2 linked regions of the Bradyrhizobium diazoefficiens genome follow. The protein of the gene in region 2 interacts with the protein of the main gene of each other region in a pairwise test. Links are inferred from orthologs where the notes say so. Each region holds a gene or a part of one and is shown on either strand. Other genes may lie near its edges.

Evidence for each region.
Region 1: the proteins of ccmE (region 2) and JJB99_RS02350 interact in binary tests that used the Escherichia coli proteins (3 or more experiments, as listed by UniProt). The link is inferred for Bradyrhizobium diazoefficiens from one-to-one orthologs.

The regions. Positions count from the first base shown.
Region 1 is NZ_CP067100.1:486,708-497,155, forward strand. The notes cover bases 4,342-7,331. They hold JJB99_RS02350 (heme ABC transporter permease), read right to left. Parts: upstream 6,208-7,331; coding sequence 5,476-6,207; downstream 4,342-5,475. Other genes in these bases: JJB99_RS02335 (septation protein A), read left to right, coding at 4,342-4,541; JJB99_RS02340 (DsbE family thiol:disulfide interchange protein), read right to left, coding at 4,701-5,297; ccmD (heme exporter protein CcmD), read right to left, coding at 5,294-5,479; ccmB (heme exporter protein CcmB), read right to left, coding at 6,299-6,967; ccmA (heme ABC exporter ATP-binding protein CcmA), read right to left, coding at 7,239-7,331. In the rest of the region: tRNA (N(6)-L-threonylcarbamoyladenosine(37)-C(2))-methylthiotransferase MtaB, read left to right, coding at 1-657; JJB99_RS02320 (DUF2336 domain-containing protein), read right to left, coding at 743-1,852; JJB99_RS02325 (RluA family pseudouridine synthase), read right to left, coding at 2,113-2,814; signal recognition particle-docking protein FtsY, read left to right, coding at 2,862-3,809; more of JJB99_RS02335, read left to right, coding at 3,939-4,341; more of ccmA, read right to left, coding at 7,332-7,841; aconitate hydratase AcnA, read left to right, coding at 8,082-10,448. UniProt on the Escherichia coli protein: Required for the export of heme to the periplasm for the biogenesis of c-type cytochromes.
Region 2 is NZ_CP067100.1:5,394,658-5,405,040, forward strand. What follows is about bases 2,571-5,495. They hold ccmE (cytochrome c maturation protein CcmE), read right to left. Parts: upstream 4,326-5,495; coding sequence 3,816-4,325; downstream 2,571-3,815. Other genes in these bases: JJB99_RS25750 (heme lyase CcmF/NrfE family subunit), read right to left, coding at 2,571-3,819; ccmI (c-type cytochrome biogenesis protein CcmI), read right to left, coding at 4,363-5,493. Outside these bases: JJB99_RS25740 (Do family serine endopeptidase), read right to left, coding at 1-1,118; JJB99_RS25745 (cytochrome c-type biogenesis protein), read right to left, coding at 1,346-1,831; more of JJB99_RS25750, read right to left, coding at 1,837-2,570; JJB99_RS25765 (hypothetical protein), read right to left, coding at 5,624-5,893; JJB99_RS25770 (hypothetical protein), read right to left, coding at 5,994-7,394; JJB99_RS25775 (sensor histidine kinase), read right to left, coding at 7,555-8,931; JJB99_RS25780 (response regulator transcription factor), read right to left, coding at 9,026-9,700; JJB99_RS25785 (hypothetical protein), read right to left, coding at 9,942-10,097; JJB99_RS25790 (Ku protein), read left to right, coding at 10,335-10,383. UniProt on the Escherichia coli protein: Heme chaperone required for the biogenesis of c-type cytochromes. Transiently binds heme delivered by CcmC and transfers the heme to apo-cytochromes in a process facilitated by CcmF and CcmH.

The sequences.
Region 1 (10,448 bases), 4.9 Mb from region 2 along the record:
CTGAAGCGCCTGCGCATCTCCTCAATCGATTCGATCGAGGCGGACAGCGATCTGCTCGACGCCATCGCCGATGATGCGCGCCTGATGCCGCATCTGCATCTGTCGCTGCAATCCGGCGATGATATGATCCTGAAGCGGATGAAGCGACGGCATTCACGCCGGGATGCGATCGCGTTCTGCGATCAGGTCCGCCGCCTGCGCCCGGACATCGCGCTGGGTGCTGACATCATCGCGGGCTTTCCGACCGAGACCGAGGAGATGTTCTCGCGCTCGCTCGATCTGATTGAACAATGCGGCCTGACCTTCTTGCACGTCTTCCCCTATTCACCACGCCCCGGCACGCCCGCCGCGCGGATGCCGCAGGTGGCGGGACCCGCGATCAAGGAACGCGCGAAGCGGCTGCGGGCTGCGGGCGAACTGGCGCTGCGTCAGCGGCTGCAAGCCGAGATCGGCGCGACGCGCGATGTGCTGATCGAGAGCGAAGGGCAGGGCCGGACGGAGCATTACCTGCCGGTGGCGATCACGGGCGCGGAGGTGGGCAGTGTCGTGCGGCTGAATATTTGCGGCAGTGATGGCGAGCGGCTTACCACATCATCAGTGTCGTCGCCCAGCTTGACCGGGCGACCTAGTACGCCGCGGCTTCTCCGCATCCCATAACCGTTTCTGGAATACTAGATCACCCGCTTTCGCGGGTGATGACAGCGGAGTGTGTGGCCCATAGGGCGCGAAAAACACGCGTGCCCTACGATGCCCGCACCTGCCAGAACCGCAGCGTCCGCCGGGCGTTCTCCGGGGTTATCCTTGCAAAATGCCCCTGCGCCTTGGCAAGATCCGCCGGCTTCATCGCACCGGTGGCAAACCGGCTTTCGAGCACGGCGGCGGTGGTTTCCCAGCTGAGCTGCGCCGCCTTGCACGGCACCAGCAGGCCGTCCTCGCGCAGGCTCTGCATCAGCGGGCGAATCACCTCGACGGTCGATCCCGATAGCGCGGCCAACGCCGCCACGGTCTCCTCATAACGCCGCTGCGTGGCGAAGCCGAGCAGCGTCGCCTCGTTGAGCTGGCCGCTCGCCTTGAGATTTGCGATCGCGCGCTTGGCGCCCTCGAAATCGCGGACGCCGGACATCTCGCGCTCGACGCCGACGGTGACCGCAGCGATCGCGCTCTGGATTTCCTCGAACAGATGCGGTGGGGCGCGCGACAACAGGCGGGTGCGCACCGCATCGGTCGCCGAGCGCAGCAGCTGCCGGCGCAGATTCGAGGGCAGATCGACGCGGACGCCGACGCTGACGGCGAGCTCGGGATCGCTTTCGGCCTGTCCGACAATGATGGCAAATCCCTTGCCGGAGACGCGCGCGCCCGGGTTGGCGGCGAGGCGCCGGCTGACGCTGGGATAACGCCGCGCCAGCAGCGCATCGGTGACGATCTCCTTCAGCCACCAGCGGCCGGCGACCGCGAGCAGATGCGGCTCGCCCTTGCTGGAGGCGATCTTCACCAGCTCGCCATCGTCGAGCCGCGCGGATTCCTGCAGCACCGGACCGGCGATGCGGATCTCGTCATTGTTGGCCAGGCGGCGGATCACCGAGGGCGGCGCCTGCGCGATCGGCGCGAGCTGCGCGCTGATCTCGGCCAAGGCAATTCGCGCGCCCATATCAGCTATGGCGCGCAGCTCTATGGTGCCGATCAGGCGGTCGAGCACCTCGTCGAACAGCGCGATCTGCTCGTCATCGAAGCTTCCGGCAGAGGACAGGAACAGGTCGGTGACGCGCCGGGCGGTTTCCAGGCCCTTTTCCGCCGAGCCCATCCGAATCGCGGATTCGACCTCGTCGATGATCGATAGCTCGGCCTTGGACATGTCGCGCAGCTCGTCCTGAGCGGATTGACGGAAGCTTGTTCTAAGCAACCGCTATCATTAGCGATGAGCGCTGAACGTTTCGTAAACCATGGAGCGATGAGGACGAGGTGATGCGGCGGCGGAGCTGTGCTCCCTCCCCCGCTTGCGGGGGAGGGTTGGGGAGAGGGTGTCTCCGCGACGGGACAATCTCCCATAGAACCCTCGCCCCGCGCTTCGCGCCGACCTCTCCGGCACGCGGGAAAGGTGAACGCCAGCGGCACCTATTCCCCGTTCCACCCGCACGCCCTGAGCTTCTCATGCATATGCGGCGGCGCCGGCGCCACGACGCGGACCGGCTCCTTGTTCCGGGAGATCGGCACCACGATCTCGCGGGAATGCAGGTGCAGCTTCGGCTCGCCGAAACGCGGACCGTTGCCGTAAATGTTATCGCCAAAGATTGGCCAGCCGCTCTCGGCCGAATGCACGCGCAATTGATGGGTCCGCCCGGTCACCGGTTCCATGGCGAGCCAGGTGAAACCGTCGCCACGTCCCATCACCTTCCAGTTGGTAATCGCCTTCTGGCCCTCTGGGTCGGGTTTCTGCCACCAGCCGCGCTCGGCATTGAGCCGGCCGAGCGGCATGTCGATGACGCCTTCATCCGCAATGGGGCCGCCTTCAACCACGGTCCAGTAAGTCTTGCCGATCTTGCCGTGCTTGAACAGCAGGCCGAGCGAGGCAGTCGCCTTGCGGTGGCGGCCGAGCACGAGGCAACCGGAAGTGTCCTTGTCGAGCCGATGGGCCAGCACCGGCGGTCGCGGCAGACCGAACCGGAGCGCGTCGAAAGAGTCTTCCAGATTGGCGCCGCCTTTGGGGCCGCGATGCACGGGAAGGCCGGCCGGCTTGTCGATGACCAGCATCAATCCGTCGCGATGGAGCACGCGCGCGAGGATCTCGTCGGCAGTCAATTGGGGAACATCGAGCAATTGCAAGACTTTCGTTTAGAGGCCGGAACGGCTAACACACCCCCGCCATGAACGATACCACGTCAGATCCCCCCAAGCTGAGCTGGTGGCGCCGCCTGTCCAACGGGCTGAAGCGCACCTCGTCCTCGCTCGGGACCGCGGTCGCCGATCTCGTCACCAAGCGCAAGCTCGACCGCGCCATGCTCGACGACATCGAGGACGTGCTGCTGCGCGCCGATCTCGGCACTGAGGTCGCGGTGCGGATTGCGGACGCCGTCGGCACCGGACGCTACGACAAGGCGATCTCGGCGGACGAGGTCAAGGACGTCGTCGCAACCGAGGTCGAGAAGGTGCTGGCACCGGTGGCCAAGCCCCTCGAGATCGATGCGGCGAAGAAGCCGTTCGTGATCCTCGTGGTCGGCGTCAACGGCTCCGGCAAGACCACGACGATCGGAAAACTCTCGCAGAAATTCGCCTCCGAGGGCCGCAAGGTGATGCTGGCCGCCGGCGACACGTTTCGTGCCGCCGCGATTGAACAGCTCAAGGTCTGGGGGGAGCGGACCAAGACCCCGGTCATCGCGGGCGCGCAAGGATCGGATTCGGCGAGCCTTGCCTTCAACGCGCTGACGGCGGCGAAGGAGCAGGGCGTCGACGTGCTGCTGATCGACACCGCCGGCCGTCTCCAGAACAAGGCCGAGCTGATGAACGAGCTCGAAAAGGTCGTGCGCGTGATCCGCAAGGTGGATGCGACTGCACCGCATGCCGTGCTGCTGGTGCTGGACGCGACCGTGGGCCAGAACGCGCTGTCGCAGGTCGAGGCCTTCCATCGCACCGCCGGCGTCACCGGCCTCGTGATGACCAAGCTCGACGGCACCGCGCGCGGCGGCATTCTGGTGGCGCTCGCGGAGAAATTCAAACTGCCGGTGCATTTCATCGGCGTCGGTGAAGGCGTCGACGATCTCGCCCCCTTCACCGCGCGCGATTTCGCCCGCGCGATTGCCGGAATCGAATCGTAGGTTTCTTTCGTCATGCCCCGCGGAGGCGGGGCATCCAGTACGCCGCAGTTTCTCGGTTCAAGCCGAGCTGCCTCTGGAATACTGGATCCCTCGCCTTCGCGGGGGGATGACAGCAACAAAGGTCAGGTAATGGACAAGACCCAGCCGCATCCGCTGTTCAAGCTGGCGACCGAGCTCGGTCCGCTGCTCGTGTTCTTCTTCGTCAATGCGAAGTTCAACCTGTTCGCCGCCACCGGCGCCTTCATGATCGCGATCGTCGCGGCGATGATCGCCTCCTATGTGGTGACGCGTCACATCCCGATCATGGCGATCGTCACAGGCGTGATCGTGCTGGTGTTCGGCACGCTGACCCTGGTCTTGCACGACGAGACCTTCATCAAGGTCAAGCCGACCATCATCTACGGCCTGTTCGCCGCGATCCTCGGCGGCGGCCTGCTGTTCGGCCGCTCCTTCATCGCCGTGATGTTCGACCAGATGTTCAACCTGACGCCGCAGGGCTGGCGCATCCTGACGCTGCGCTGGGCGCTGTTCTTCGCCGGCATGGCGGTGCTGAACGAGGTCGTCTGGCGCACCCAGAGCACGGACTTCTGGGTGAACTTCAAGGTGTTCGGCGTCACCCCGCTGACCATGGTCTTCGCCATCGCCCAGATGCCGCTGACCAAGCGCTACGGGATCGAGCCGGCCTCGCTGGAAGCGAGCGAGGCAGAGGCGGGGGATGTGCGGAAGGGGTGATGACCGTCTCGTGTCCCGGATGCGCTGCAGCGCTCTTGCGCTGCTGCGCAGAGCCGGGACCCAGAACCATCCAGGAGCGCCGTCGTGGTGATATGGGCCCCGGCTTTGCAGCGCACCGCTGAAGAAGCGCTGCGCAGCGTCCGGGGCACGAGAGCGGTGTTAGGAGCCGGTCGCCTTCAGCGCCTTCTCAAGCTGCGGCAGCAACACCGTCCGATAGTTTTCCGGCGTGATCGGCCCGACCAGCTTGTAGACGATGGTGCCCTCGCGGCCGACGACAAAGGTCTCCGGCACGCCATAGACGCCCCATTCGATCGAGGCGCGGCCGTTGGCGTCGACGCCGACGCGGCCGAATGGGTTGCCGTAGCGTCCCAGGAAGCGCCGCGCGTTGTCGGGCGCATCCTTGTAGTTGATGCCGACGAGCGCGAAGCGCTTGTCTTTGGCGAGCTCCGTCAGCAGCGTCGCCTCGTCGTGGCACGGCACGCACCAGGATGCCCAGACATTGACGAGGCTGACCTTGCCTTTGAACGCGGCCGGGTCGAGGCCAGGGACCTGCGCGTTATCAGTCTGCAACCCCTCGAGCGGCGGCAGCGTGGTCTGCGGCGCCGGACGACCGATCAGTGCGGAGGGAATTCGCGAGGGATCGCCGCTGCCGAGCCGGAACCAGAACAGCAGCGCGAGCGCAATGAAGGCGATCAGCGGCAGCACCATCAGGAAGGTGCGACGCTGCGGCGGGGCGGAGGTCGATTGATTGCTCATCGCAGCTTCGTCCCGCTGCGGCCGGAGCGGCGGCTAATGCCGGTGCGTTCGAGCTCGCGCAAACGCTCCGTCTGGTTGCGATAATCGATGATGACCCAGCCGATCAGGATCACCACGACGACCGCCGCAGCCGCGTAGGACGTCACGATGAAGGATGCGTATGGACCAAGCGATATCATCACGCAGCCTTCTGGCTCGCCTGCATCATCTGCAGCGAGCGGACGCGCCGGCGCAAAATCTCATTGCGCATCGCGGCCAGATGCAGCGTGACGAACAGCAGCGTGAACGCGACCGCCATCACCAGCAGCGGGATCAAAAACGATTTGTCGAGCGTCGAGCCGCCCATGCGCATCACCGAGGCCGGCTGGTGCAGCGTGTTCCACCAGTCGACCGAGAACTTGATGATGGGAAGATTGATCGCACCGACCAGCGTCAGCACGGCGGCGGCGCGCGCCGCGCGCGAGGGATCGTCGACCGCGCGCCACAGCGCCATCAGGCCGAGATACATCAGGAACAGGATCAGCACCGAGGTCAGCCGCGCGTCCCATTCCCAATAGGTGCCCCACATCGGACGTCCCCACAGCGAACCGGTGAGCAGTGCAAGGAAGGTGAAGCTGGCGCCGATCGGAGCCGCCGCTTTCGCGGCAACGTCGGCGAGCGGATGCCGCCACACCAGCGTGCCGAGCGAGGCGATGCTCATCACGCCCCAGACGAACATCGACAGCCAGGCATTGGGCACGTGGATGAACATGATCTTCACGGTCGCGCCCTGCTGGTAGTCGTCGGGCGCAAGCGCGGACTGGTAGAGGCCGATCGTGAGCACGATGATTGTCGCAGCCGCAAGCCAGGGCAGCACCCGCGCCGTCAGCGCGAGGAACCGTGTGGGATTGGCGAGGTCGATCAGCGACATGGTCTTCTGATAATCACAGGTAGGCGCTCACGCAATCAGCATGAAAGCGGGCGGCGAAAGTTGATCGGGGGCAAGATCAGTCGAGCCCATCTCAGTCTAGCCCATGCCGCAGGCTTGCCGCCGCCGCGAACGGGCCGATCACGAGGCTGACCAGCGACAGCGCGCACAGGATCGAGAACGGCGCACCGAAGGTCATGGGGCCGACGATCGCGGCCTGCGAGGCCGCGACGCCGAAGATCAGCACGGGAATCGACAGCGGCAGCACCAGCACGGCCATCAGCAGCCCGCCGCGATGCAGGGTTACGGCGAGTGCAGCGCCGATCATGCCGGTGAAGGTCAGCGCCGGAGTGCCGGCCAAAAGCGTCAGCGCCACCGCGCCGGTCGCGACCATGTCGAGGTTGAGCAGCAGGCCCAGCACGGGGGTTGCGACAATCAGCGGCAGGCCCGCCGCCAGCCAATGCGCCAGCGCCTTGGCCGCACAGGCGAGTTCCAGCGGCGTCCGGCTCATCGCGATCAAATCGAGCGAGCCGTCCTCATGGTCGGCCATGAACAGCCGGTCCAGCGTCAAAAGGCTCGCCAGCAGCGCGCCGAGCCACAGGATCGCCGGCCCGAGTCGTGACAACAGCGCTAGATCCGGCCCAACGGCGAAGGGCATCAGCACGACGACGGTCAGGAAGAACAACACGCCAATCAGCGCCCCGCCCCCGACGCGCAGCGCGATCCGGACGTCCCGACGGATCAGGGCGGCAAGGGCGGTCATGGGGTGCTCCCAATGATCGCCGAAGCGTCCGCTGCCAGCCGAGCACATGATGCGCTCCCTCCCCCCTTGTGGGGGAGGGCGGGGGAGGGGGGTAGCCCCGGGCGAGGTGCCTTTGAGGGGCGGACGGTCCGCAGCGGAGCGCCTGCTTCCCAAACGCTAGAACCAAGAGAGCATGCCGTGTGGCACCCCCCTCCCTGCCCCTCCCCCACAAGGGGGGAGGGAACGGAGAGGTCGCCATCATGCCGCTCGGAAAGCTGAGGGTCGGCCCACCTCACGCCACACCCCCGATCCGCAGCTCCCGCGATTCGATCCCGAGCGGGGCGTGGGTCGCGGCGATAATCAGGCCGCCGCGCGCCAGATGCTCCCGCATCAGGCCGCTGAACATATCCTGGCCGGCGGCATCCAGCGCATTGGTCGGCTCGTCCAGCAGCCAGACCGGCCGGCGGACGGTCAGCAGGCGGGCGAGCGAGAGCCGGCGGCGCTGACCCGCGGACAGGAAGGCGGCGGGCAAATCGGCCGCATGGTCGAGTCCCACGGTGGCGAGGCTTTCACCCGCATCACTGCGCTCGCCGCCGAGAAAATCAGCCCAGAACGATAGATTTTCAGCCACGCTCAGCGCCGGCTTGAGGGCGTCGCGATGGCCGAGATAGTGACACTGCTCGGGCAGCGTCATGTCGGCGTCGCCCCCGTCCAGTACGATCGTGCCGCCGGCCGGAACGAGCAGCCCCGCGATCAGCCGCAGCAGCGAGGTCTTGCCCGCGCCGTTGCGGCCGATCACCGCGACGGCTTCGCCCGAGACGGCCTCGAAATCGAGCCCGGCAAACACCTCCCGGCCGCCCCGCACGCAGGCGACCCCGCGTCCGGACAGCTGCATCTGGCCTGGTCCCAACCCGCTCACAGCCAGGCCTCAGGAAAACTTGCGGTAGCGCATCAGAATTTTTGGCTCGCGGATTGCTGGGTATGTTTGTGGCTGTGGCGGTGCGGTTAGAAAGCTTCTATAAGCCCGGAACTACTTGATGCAGCAACTCAACCTGCCCCTGCAAGCGACCCAGCCTGCTATGCTGACGGTGTTAAAATACCCGGCCGGGTATAACTAACGATTGGGATTTCGTACATGACCTCGCTCGACAGCTTCAAATGCAAAAAGACCCTCAAGGTCGGCGCCAAGACCTACGTCTATTACAGCCTGCCCACGGCCGAGAAGAATGGTCTGAAGGGAATTTCGAAGCTCCCCTATTCGATGAAGGTCCTGCTCGAGAACCTCCTGCGCAACGAGGACGGCCGCTCGGTCAAGAAGGACGACATCGTCGCGGTGTCGAAGTGGCTGCGCAAGAAGTCGCTGGAGCATGAAATCGCATTCCGTCCCGCCCGCGTGCTGATGCAGGACTTCACCGGCGTGCCCGCGGTGGTCGATCTTGCCGCAATGCGCAACGCGATGCAGAAACTCGGCGGCGAGCCTGAGAAGATCAACCCGCTGGTGCCGGTCGACCTCGTCATCGACCACTCGGTGATCGTGAACTTCTTCGGCGACAACAAGGCTTTCGCCAAGAACGTCACCGAAGAGTACAAGCAGAACCAGGAGCGCTACGAGTTCCTGAAGTGGGGCCAGAAGGCGTTCTCCAACTTCTCCGTCGTGCCGCCCGGCACCGGCATCTGCCATCAGGTCAATCTCGAATATCTCTCCCAGACGGTCTGGACCAAGAAGGAGAAGATGACGGTCGGCAAGAAGACCGGCACCTTCGAGGTCGCCTATCCCGACTCGCTGGTCGGCACCGATTCCCACACCACCATGGTCAACGGCCTCGCCGTGCTCGGCTGGGGTGTCGGCGGCATCGAGGCGGAAGCCTGTATGCTCGGCCAGCCGCTATCGATGCTGCTGCCCAACGTCGTCGGCTTCAAGCTGAAGGGCCAGCTCAAGGAAGGCGTCACCGCCACCGATCTCGTGCTGACGGTGACGCAGATGCTGCGCAAGCTCGGCGTCGTCGGCAAATTCGTCGAGTTCTTCGGCCCCGGCCTCGACAATCTCTCGGTCGCCGACAAGGCGACGATCGGCAACATGGCGCCCGAATACGGCGCGACTTGCGGCTTCTTCCCCGTCGATGCCGCCGCGATCGATTACCTCAAGACCTCCGGCCGTGCGCCCGCGCGCGTCGCGCTGGTGCAAGCCTATGCCAAGGCGCAAGGGCTGTTCCGCACCGCCAAGTCGCCGGATCCGGTGTTCACGGAGACGCTGACGCTCGACCTCGCCGACGTCGTGCCGTCGATGGCCGGTCCGAAGCGTCCCGAAGGCCGCATCGCGCTGCCCTCGGTCGCCGAAGGCTTTTCGCTCGCGCTCGCCAGCGAGTACAAGAAGGCCGAGGAGCCGGCGAAGCGCTTCCCCGTCGAAGGCAAGAACTTCGACCTCGGCCACGGCGACGTCGTGATCGCCGCCATCACCTCCTGCACCAATACGTCGAACCCGAGCGTCCTGATCGGCGCCGGCCTGCTCGCACGCAATGCCGCTGCCAAGGGCCTGAAGGCCAAGCCGTGGGTGAAGACCTCGCTCGCGCCGGGCAGCCAGGTGGTCGCGGGCTATCTCGCCGATTCCGGTCTGCAGGCCGATCTCGACAAGGTCGGCTTCAACCTGGTCGGCTTCGGCTGCACCACCTGCATCGGCAATTCCGGCCCGCTGCCGGAGGAGATCTCGAAGTCGATCAACGACAACGGCATCGTCGCGGCCGCCGTGCTGTCAGGTAACCGCAACTTCGAAGGCCGCGTCTCGCCGGACGTGCAGGCGAACTATCTGGCCTCGCCGCCGCTGGTCGTCGCCCACGCGCTCGCCGGCAGCGTCACCAAGAACCTCGCTGTCGAGCCGCTCGGTGAAGGCAAGGACGGCAAGCCGGTGTACCTCAAGGACATCTGGCCGACGACCAAGGAGATCAACGCCTTCATGAAGAAGTTCGTGACCGCGTCGATCTTCAAGAAGAAGTATGCCGACGTGTTCAAGGGCGACACCAACTGGCGCAAGATCAAGACGGTCGAGAGCGAGACCTATCGCTGGAACATGTCTTCGACCTATGTGCAGAACCCGCCCTATTTCGACGGCATGAAGAAGGAGCCGGAGCCGGTCACCGACATCGTCGAGGCGCGCATCCTCGCCATGTTCGGCGACAAGATCACCACCGACCACATCTCGCCGGCCGGTTCGATCAAGCTCACCTCGCCCGCCGGCAAATATCTCAGCGAGCACCAGGTGCGCCCCGCCGACTTCAACCAGTACGGCACGCGTCGCGGCAACCACGAAGTGATGATGCGCGGCACCTTCGCCAACATCCGCATCAAGAACTTCATGCTGAAAGGCGCCGACGGCAACATCCCTGAGGGCGGCCTGACCAAGCACTGGCCCGACGGCGAGCAGATGTCGATCTACGACGCCGCGATGAAGTACCAGCAGGAGCAGGTGCCGCTCGTCGTGTTCGCCGGCGCCGAATACGGCAACGGC
Region 2 (10,383 bases):
CGGGCGTCCTTGACGGATTCGCCGTTGACTGCGGTGATGACGTCGCCGGATTCGATGCCGGCCTTGGCGGCCGGACCGTTCGCCTGGGGCTCCGCCACCAGCGCGCCTTCGGCCTTCTTCATGCCGAGGCTGTCGGCGATGTCGGATGTCACCGGCTGGATCTGCACGCCGATCCAGCCGCGGCTGACCGAGCCCTTGTCCTTGAGCTGGGCCACCACGCTCTTCACGGTGTTGGCCGGAATCGAGAACGCGATGCCGACGCTGCCGCCGGAGGGCGAATAGATCGCGGTGTTGACGCCCATCACCTCGCCTTCGGTGTTGAAAGCCGGACCGCCCGAATTGCCCTTGTTCACGGGCGCGTCGATCTGGATGAAATCGTCATAGGGACCGTTGCCGATGTCGCGGCCGCTGGCCGAGACGATGCCGGCGGTCACGGTGCCGCCGAGGCCGAAGGGATTGCCGACCGCCAGCACCCAGTCGCCGATCCGCGGCTTGCCGTCGGCAAGCTTGGCGAACGGGAAATTCGAGCTGCCCTCGACCTTGATCAAGGCAAGGTCGGTGCGCTGGTCGGTGCCGATCACCTTGGCGGTGTAGGTCTTGCCGTCGTCGGTGGTGACCTCGACCTTGTCGGCGCCGTCGACGACGTGGTTGTTGGTCACGGCATAGCCGTCGGCCGAGATGAAGAAGCCGGAGCCCTGGCCCTGCACGACGCGGCCACGGCCGCCCTTGAGGCCCGGGAAACCATCCGGACCACCGAAGCGGCGGAAGAAGCGCTCCATCGGCGAGCCCGGCTGGAACGGCGAGGAATCGTCGCCGTCATCGTTGCTTGCGGTCTTTTCCTTGATGTTGACCTTCACCGAGATCACCGACGGCTTCACGCGCTCGACGATGTCGGCAAAGCCGATCGGACGCTCGACTTTCTTGACTTCGTTGTTGACCTGCGCATGCGCCGGGCTGGAGAACAGGTCGGCCGGCGAGACCGACGGGCTGAAGCCGTAGACGGCGGCCCCGAGGCCGGCGACGACCGAGGCCATCAGCGCGATCTTGCGCGCGGAAAACACCGACCGGCGCGGCTGCCGGTTGGACGGAAGGTTCGAGAGGTCGATACGGTCGGTCATGCAGAGATCTCCAGGGCCTTGAAATCCATTTGGCGCCGAATGGCAGCGCCTTACGGTCCTGAAGATGGGGACTCCCGCCTTACCGCGCGCTGGCGGCGGGGTTAAACTTTTGTAATGAAGGGGCGGGCCGGATGCGGCGGTTTAACGCAGGCCGAAAGTCGTGGTCGGACAGGAACTTAATCGAGTTCCGGCAACCGGCGTCAAAGCGCGATCGTCGCCTCGCGAAGCTAGCGCGAGGGGGTGGTGTCGTCGGACATCAAGGCGGCAAGCCGCGCCTGTTCCTCGGGCGTGAGCGGCGGTGCCGGCGCATCTGCACCGCTTCGCGCGCGACGGCGGATTTGCAGCCACAGCGCGAGGCCGCCGCCGGTCAGCAGCAGAGGCGCGAGCAGCCAGAGCAGCATGGTCTGGCGCTCGAAGCGCGGCTTGAGCAGCACGAACTCGCCATAGCGCGCGACGAGAAAATCGAGCACCTGCGCATTGCTGTCGCCCGCAGCGATGCGTTCGCGGACCAGCAGCCGCAAATCGCGCGCCAGCGGCGCGTCGGAATCGTCGATCGACTGGTTCTGGCAGACCATGCAGCGCAGCTCGCGCGACAAGTCGCGCGCACGGGCCTCCTTCACCGGGTCCGACATGATCTCGTCGGGCTGCACGGCATGCGCCGCCGGCGAAGCCAACAGCATCAACGCGACGAACGCGGCCATCATCCGGCGCATCAAGATCACTCCGCCGGCTGGAGGCGCTGCTTGGCCCGCGCCGGCTTTGGCGCACCGACCCGCAGGCGGCGGTCGGACAGCGACAGCATGCCGCCGAACGCCATCAGCACCGGCCCCCACCAGATCAGGAGCACCAGCGGCTTGTGATAGATGCGGACGGCGATGGCACCTTCCGCGGTGGCATCGCCGAGCGAAACGTAGAGCTGACTTGCGCCGCGCGTCAGCAGCGCGGCCTCCGTGGTCGAAGAGCCACGCGTGGTAAAGCTGCGTTTCGACGGCGTCATGACGCTGATCATCCCGCCGTCGCGGCCGACGCTGAACTCGGCGATCATCTCGCGATAGTTCGGCCCCTGGCGCGAAAACAGGCCGTCAAGCTTGAGGTCGTAGCCGGCGACATGGGCGACGTCGTTCTGCTTCATCGTCGCGATGTATTCGCTGTTCCAGGTGGTCTCGCAGACGATTCCGATCAGGGCGATGCCGAGGCCGGCATGTGCGAATGCCGCCCCCCAGGCCGAGCGCGGCAGGCCGCGGGCCCGGTGCAAGGCCGTTGCGAACGGCAGCCGCACGAGGCCGGTGCGCTCGACAATGTCCGTGACGGCGCCGGCGATGACGAAGATGCCGAGTCCGATCGCGAGCGGCGCCAGCGTACTGCCCCCGCTCGCCCAGCCCCAGGCGACGGCGACGGCGACGAGGCCGGCGACGCCCGCGGCGAGCAGGCGCTGGGTGACACCGAGCAGATCGCCGCGCTTCCACGCCAGCATTGGGCCGAACGGGACTGCGAGCAGCAGCAACGTGAACAATGGCACGAACGTCAGATTGTAGAACGGCGCGCCGACCGACATCTTGAAATCGGCCAGCACTTCCATCGCCAGCGGATAGAGCGTGCCAAACAGCACGACCGCGCAGGCCACGGTCAGCAGCAGATTGTTCAGCACCAGCGCGCCCTCGCGCGAGATCGGCGCGAACAGGCCGCCCTGCTTCAACGAGGTGGCGCGGCCCGCGAACAGCGACAGGCTGCCGCCGATGAATAGGCAAAGGATCAGCAGGATGAACACGCCGCGGGTCGGATCGGTGGCGAAAGCGTGCACCGAGGTGATGACGCCCGAGCGCACCAGGAAGGTGCCGAGCAGCGACAGCGAGAAGGTCAGAATCGACAGCAGGATAGTCCAGACCTTCAGCGCGTTGCGCTTCTCCATCACCAGCGCCGAGTGCAGCAGCGCGGTGCCGGCGAGCCACGGCATCAGCGAGGCGTTCTCGACCGGATCCCAGAACCACCAGCCGCCCCAGCCGAGCTCGTAATAGGCCCAGTACGAGCCCATCGCGATGCCCAAGGTCAGGAAGATCCAGGCCGCCAGCGTCCAGGGCCGCACCCAGCGCGCCCAGGCCGCATCGATCCGCCCCTCGAGCAGCGCGGCGATCGCAAAGGAGAACGAGATCGAGAAGCCGACATAGCCGAGATAGAGCATCGGCGGATGCACCGCGAGGCCGATGTCCTGCAGCACCGGGTTGAGATCGCGTCCCTCGATCGGCGGGGTCGCGATGCGCAGGAACGGATTCGAGGTCATCAGGATGAAGAGATAGAACGCGCTGGCGATCCAGGCCTGCACGGCCAGCACATGCGCGCGCAGCGACAGCGGCAAATTGTTGCCGAACGCTGCGACCAGGCCGCCGAACAATGCCAGGATCGACACCCACAGCAGCATCGAGCCTTCATGGTTTCCCCACACGCCGGTGATCTTGTAGAGCAGCGGCTTCATCGAGTGGGAATTCTCGTAGACGTTGGCGACCGAGAAATCCGAGTTCACGTGCAACGTCACCAGCGCGATGAACGAGGCGGCCACGAACAGCAGCTGCGCCAGCGCCGTGGAGCGCGCCACGTTCATCAGCGCGGCATCGCGCAGGCGCGCGCCGATCAGCGGCACGATGGACTGGATCAGCGCGAGCCCAAGCGCCAGCACCAGCGCGTAATGTCCTGACTCCGCGATCACCGCACCGCTCCCTGCGGGTTGCCCTGCGCCGTCGTGGCCGCAGGCTTGCCGCCACCAGAGGCCTGCGGACCGTAATCGTCCTTCCAGTGGCCCTGCTTCTTCAGGGCATCGGCGACGTCCTTGGGCATGTAGGTCTCGTCGTGCTTGGCGAGCACGGTGTCGGCCTTGAACACGCCGCTGGCGTCGAGCGCGCCTTCGGCAACGACGCCCTGCCCTTCGCGGAACAGGTCGGGAAGGATGCCTTTATAGGCGACCGGAAGTTTTGCGTTGCCGTCGGCGACCTCGAAGGTCACCGCGAGATTGTCGCCGCGCTGGAGCGAGCCGGGCTGCACCAGGCCGCCGAGGCGAAACCGCTTGCCGGGCTGGACGTGCTTCTCGGCCACCATGGTCGGGGTCGAGAAGAACACGATGGAGTCGCGCAGTGCGTTGAGCACCAGCGCGGCCGCGAGCGCGAGCACGGCGAGCGAGCCGCCGATGATGGTCATGCGTCGCTGCTTGCGGGTCATGGCGTGTCCGTTCTCCGTCCGTCTCGTTCCACTCTCGTCATCCGTCGAGCCCGAGAGTCCTGAGGCCTTCGTTGAGCTGGCGCAGCCGCTCGCCGTCATTGGCGACCGCCTGGCGGGCGTCGGTCGACGCGCCCCTCGCCTTGTCGCGATCGCCCATGACGAGATAGGCGCGCACCAGGCGGAGCCACCCCTCGACGTCCTCGCCGTTCTGCTTGAGGCGCGTAGCGAGACGTTCGACCATGCCGCGGATCATCGCGTTGCGATCACCTTCGTTCATATCCCTGGACGCTGCGATCGTCTCATCCGGCAGCGCCGGCATCGTCGCGCCGCCGCCGCCGACCCGCGCCAGCGCGGATTGCACCAGAGGCCGCCACGGCGCATCCGCCGGCGCTTTCGCCAGCAGAGCGCGCCAGATATTGGCCGCGTCGTCCTTGCGGCCGTCCTGCTCGGCGGCAAGCCCGAGGAAATAATTCGCCTTGGGATCATCGGCGTTCAGCGCATGGGCGCGCTCGAACTCGCTCTTCGCCTCGGCGGTCACCACGCCGCTGGCGACGGCCGCGATCGCTTCACCGAGGTCCGACCGGCGCTCCGCACTCTCGCCACTATAAGTGATCGCGTTGCGATAGGCGCGCACGGCATCATCGAAGCGGCCGAGCCGCTCCAGCACCGGGGCGAGCACATTCCAGCCGCGGCCGTCGGTCGGATTCTTTTCCAGATGTTGCTCCACCTGCACGACCAGATTCTCGAGCGACTGCGCCATGCCGGAGCCTGCCCCGCGCTCCCGCTGTGCCAGCGGAAAGTCGCGCAACAGCGGCGAGCCAAGCGGCATGTAGATGCCGACCGCAACCAGCGGCAGCCCGACCAGCGCCAGCACGGCCGCCGCACGACGCCATTTCAGGCTCGATTTCGGCTCCAATGCCGGCTCGCTGGCAGCAGCGGTGAGGAGCCTGCGGCTGATCTCGACGCGCGCGGCTTCCGCTTCGGGCGCTACGATCAGCCCTGCGGCGAGATCACGCTCGATCTCGGTCAACTGGTCCTTGTAGACCGCGACCTCACTGCCCTGATTTTGGCTGTCCTGATCTTGCGCACGCGCGCCGCGGCCGAGCGGCCAGAGCACGGCGAAAATCGCCGCGACCGTCATCAGCGCGAACACGAACCACAACGTCATCTGGCAAGCTTCCGGAAGCGCGCGAGCCGCGCCCATAGCTGGCTTTACACCACGGCCGGACGATGCGGCAATTGACAATTGTCAATTCGGCGCGACCGCGCGCAGTCCGTAACGGTGGAAATCCAACGGCTTAGCCGATCTCGAAGTCCGCGCTCTGGGCGGCGTGCTCGCCATGCCCATTGAAGGCCTTCAGGAAGTATGTTCCGGGCTCGATGGCGTCGGGCAATCTGATGCGGAGCGCGCCGACGGGAACCGGAGATGCAACCTTGGTGACGGTCTCCGGCAATTGGCGACCGCTTGCCTTCTCGACCAGCACGATCTTCGCGCCGACCATCAGCCTTTGATATTTGGCAACTACGACGCGGTTCTCAATTTCGATGGAGCTGATAACGGGTTTCATGCGCCCACAGATGGAAATTTCAAAAACTTGCACGGTGACCGTAGGGCTCGTCACCGGTATCGTCAACTATAAATTGTACTTACGAAAATGTGCGCTTGGATCAGCTGGCGCGCGAGGATTTGCGCTCGCCCGTGAGCGCGTTTTCCGCGGCGCGGCTCATCAGCGAGGCGTAATCGTCGCCGAACAGCACCTGGCAGAAGCGGATCGCCGCCTGCACCTGCTGCTGCCGGTAGGTACGGACCTTGTGATCGGCGGCACGCAGCGACTGCACCAGCTGCTCGGTCGAGCGCTCGACATATTGCTGAAGGTCGGAATAGGTGCGCAGCGTCACCTCGTTGATCGCAAGCTCGCTGGCATAGTTGCGGCAGGTCGCGACGAAATCGATCAGCGCGACGGTCTCCTCGACCTCGGTGCTGTCGATCCGTGCCCCCGGCGGGATGTCCTTCTCGGGCCGCTGGCGCAGGATGCGGCGGACGCGGCCGGGAACGCTGTCGATCTCGGATTGCAGCGCATTGGAGATGTCGGCCCGGATCGAGGTCAGCTGCTTGCCCCAGGCGGAATCGTTGCGCAGGTCGAGCTCGGTGCGCAGACCGCGCACGCCGTCGTGCAGCGCCTTGAGGTTGTCGGCGACATTGTCGAAGTAGCCGCGCTTGATGTCCGTGCGCAGGATCGCGGCCACGCAGGACAGGTCGTGCAGGGCCATCGTGACCGCGACACCATAGGGCGTCGCCGCGACGCGGATCTCGTCGTCGGACGCGGCCATCTTGATGGCGAGGCGGATGATCTGCCAGGGCGCCGTCATCCGCTGCGCCACCATCGACAGCGCGAAGGGCAGCATCTGCGGTGTCTGGAGCACGGGAATGTTGAGCGCGGACGTCACCGAGGCGATCTGGGAATCGCCGAAGGCGCGCAGGAAACGCGGCAGCTTCTCGTTCAGCGTGGCGATGGCTTCCCGGACCTGGAGCACCGCGCCGACCGCATAAAGGTCCTCGATGACGTTGGGCGGGCCGACGCGGGCGAGCGCGCGCGACTTGTCGCCGCCGCCCGGCCCCGTCAGCTCGAAGATGGCATCGGCCGCCGCGGCCTGGAGCTTCTGCGCCAGCGCCTCGACCTGCCCTCCGGCGTCCGCCGGCATGCGCGCCAGCGCCGCCTCGAATTCGTTGACTTTGTCCGGCGCGCCGTCGCGGCCGAGCCATTGCCAGATCGGATGCAGCGAGGAGCGGCGGATCTGGCCGACCCGGATCGGGGCGCCCGCCTCGACCAGAAATGGCTCCAGCACCTGGAACAGCAGCCGCGACAGGTCGTCGGTGCGCGGCGGCGGAACTTCGTCGGCTTCGCTCTTGCGGACGATCTTGCGCAGCTGCTCGAGCACGAGGGTTGCCACCGCCGTGTCCTGGCCGCGCTCGAGGGCGCGCTCGAACTCCCGCATCAGCAGCGCCTGCGACTGCGGCGGGAGCTGCGCGAGATATTCCCTCAGCCGCTCGATCGATGTCTGGCTCATGCGCCCGGTAATGCACGGTAAAATGGCGGACATGGGATGCGTCCGAGCGCGATCATAGGAGGCTGCGCCTTAAGAAGCCGTTGAGGACGTTGGCTCGAATGCCCCCGCTTGCTTGCGGACCGGCCGCCACTGGACCAAAAAATCCCATGAGAACAATGGATTATATTCCGGGAAGCACCAGCTCGGCCCGCAGGCCACCGATCGGGGCCCCGCTCAGGGAGAGGCTGCCGCCATAGAGCGCGGCAAGGTCGGTCACGATCGACAGGCCGAGGCCCGAGCCGGGCTTGGACTCATCTAACCGCTGACCCCGCCGGGCGACCTGGGCGCGCTCGGCCTCCGAGAGGCCGCGGCCGTCGTCATCGACCAGGATCCGCAAGCGGGGGCCCGCGCCCGCCTGGTTCGGCGTCTCGACCAGAACTTCGATGAAGACCCGCGAGGCCGCCCATTTGCAGGCATTGTCGACGAGGTTGCCGACCATCTCCTCCAGATCCTGCCGCTCGCCGCGAAACTTCGCCGACGGGTCGGCCTTGGCCTCGACCATGATGCCCCGGTCGCGGTGGATCTTCTCCATGGTCCGCCGCAGCGCCTCGATGACGGGCGCAACCTCCGTCACGGTCGCAACGATCGAGACCCGCGCCGCAATGCGGGCGCGCTCCAGATGATGGGCGACCTGGTCGCGCATCACGTCGGCCTGCTCCCTCACCTTGGCCGCGAACGGATCGGCGGCGTGGCTGCCTGCCTCGTTGAGAATGACCGAGAGCGGCGTCTTGATCGCATGGGCGAGATTGCCGACATGGGTGCGCGCGCGCTCGACGATTTCGCGATTGGCTTCGATCAGCGCGTTGGTCTCGCGCGCCAGAGGGGCGATCTCGACCGGGAATTCGCCCTCGAGCCGCTCCGCCCGCCCGGAGCGGATGTCGGCGATCGATTCCGAGATACGCTTGAGCGGCGCAAGGCCGAAGCGGACCTGGAACACGGTGGTCAGCAGCAGCACGATGCCGAGCGCGGTGAAGGTGCCGCCGAGATAGTAGTCGAAGCTCCGCGTCTCGTCGAAAATCTCGGTGTCGTCGCCGGCGACGCTGACCAGGAATTTGCCGTCGGCGCCGAGATCGACCGGCCGCTCCACCATGCGCAAATTCTGCCCCTCGGGCCCGTCGACATAGGCGAGGCGAATGCCGGCGGCAGTGAGCTCGGCACCCTGCTCCTCCAGCTTCGGCAGCTTCTTGTCCCAGAGCGAGCGCGAGGAGCGCACCTCCGGCTTCTCGGTGTCGGTGCGCGTGATCTGCCAGTACCAGCCGGACAGCGGCAGCTCAAACAGCGGCTCGCCGAGCGACTGGAACTGGCGGTCCGGCGGCTCGTCGGGGGTTGCGACCTCGGCGATGAGGGTGCGCAGGTATAGATTGAGCCGGCGGTCGAAGGCACGCTCGGTGGCGTTTTTGTAGACCGACGACAGCACCACGCCGGTGATGGCCAGGATCACGACAAGCCACGCCGTTGCCGACAGGAACAGGCGGTTGGCAAGTGAGCTAGCGGGCATCGAGCCGATCCCGGGAGACGCAGGATGTCAGGTGGTCGGACGTCATAACCGGACCAAGGCCGCTGTTCGGCCTCCCGTCAAGCCTGAGAAGCCATCAAGCGCCCGGCGCGGGCGGCGGGGTCAGGAGATAGCCGAGGCCGCGGACGGTTTGGATGATGTCGACGTCGAGCTTCTTGCGGATACGGCCGACGAAGACCTCGATCGTGTTGGAGTCGCGGTCGAAATCCTGGTCGTAGAGATGCTCGACCAGCTCGGTGCGCGAGACCACGCGGCCGGAATGGTGCATCAAATAGGCCAGAAGCCGATATTCGTGCGAGGTCATCTTGATGGGATTGCCGGAGACGCTGACCCGCCCGGTGCGGGTGTCGAGCGTGACGGGGCCGCAAGACAGCTCGCTCTGGGCATGACCGGTGGAGCGGCGCAGCAGGGCGCGGATGCGCGCCAGCACCTCCTCCAGATGGAACGGCTTGGCGACATAGTCATCCGCGCCGGCATCGAAACCCTGCACCTTGTCGCTCCAGCGGTCGCGTGCGGTCAGGATGAGCACCGGCATGGTGCGGCCATTGCGGCGCCAGGCCTCCAGCACCGAGATGCCGTCCTTCTTCGGCAGGCCGATGTCGAGCACGACGGCATCGTAGGGCTCGTTGTCGCCGAGATAATGCCCCTCCTCACCGTCGAAGGCTCGGTCGACGACGTAGCCGGCGTCGGTCAGCGCCTTGGTGAGCTGGCGATTGAGATCGGGGTCGTCCTCGACAACGAGCAGGCGCACTCTTCTCTCCAGACATAGGCCGCATCAACTGCGCCAGAGATGAGCAATTCCGGCGTGAACTGAATATGAACGCGGGGAACTGCCTGCGTTACTTTTTAGTCATATATGACTTGGTCATAGACGCCGCCCATTGATGCGACTGCGCCCGCCGCGCCACCGGACCGGCCGGCGACATGGCGGGCGCAGTGTGGCGCTTTCCGCGGTGAGTCGAAAGGTGCGAGCCGTCTCCTCGATCGACCCGTCAGGTCCGGAAGAACACGAACCAGATGACGGCGAGGATCAGGATCGCAAGCCCGGTCGAGATGGCGAGCAGCGCCGCCACCGAAGGCCCCGGCTCGCCCTGGCGCGCCTCGGTCGGAGTTTCGACGATCCGGTTCTGCTCTCGCGTGGATGCCATGATGTCCTCAATCTCTGGATGTCGCCTCCGATGGGCGGCGACCATGTCGCGGCCCTGTATGCGGAGCCAACGCCCGATCCGAATTGATGTTCCGGATTTTCCCCTCGACCAACGCAGCAACCGCACAACTGGCGGCCGGTTAACGCAGTTGCAAGATTCCGAGTCGCGCCTTGCTATGATTCGGTGTTCCCCGATGGTATTCTCATAAGTCTGTCCCCGTTGCGTTTGGAGTAGCCCATGGCCCCCCGCGCCAATTGGAAGGGTTTTCTGCGTCTGTCGCTCGTGA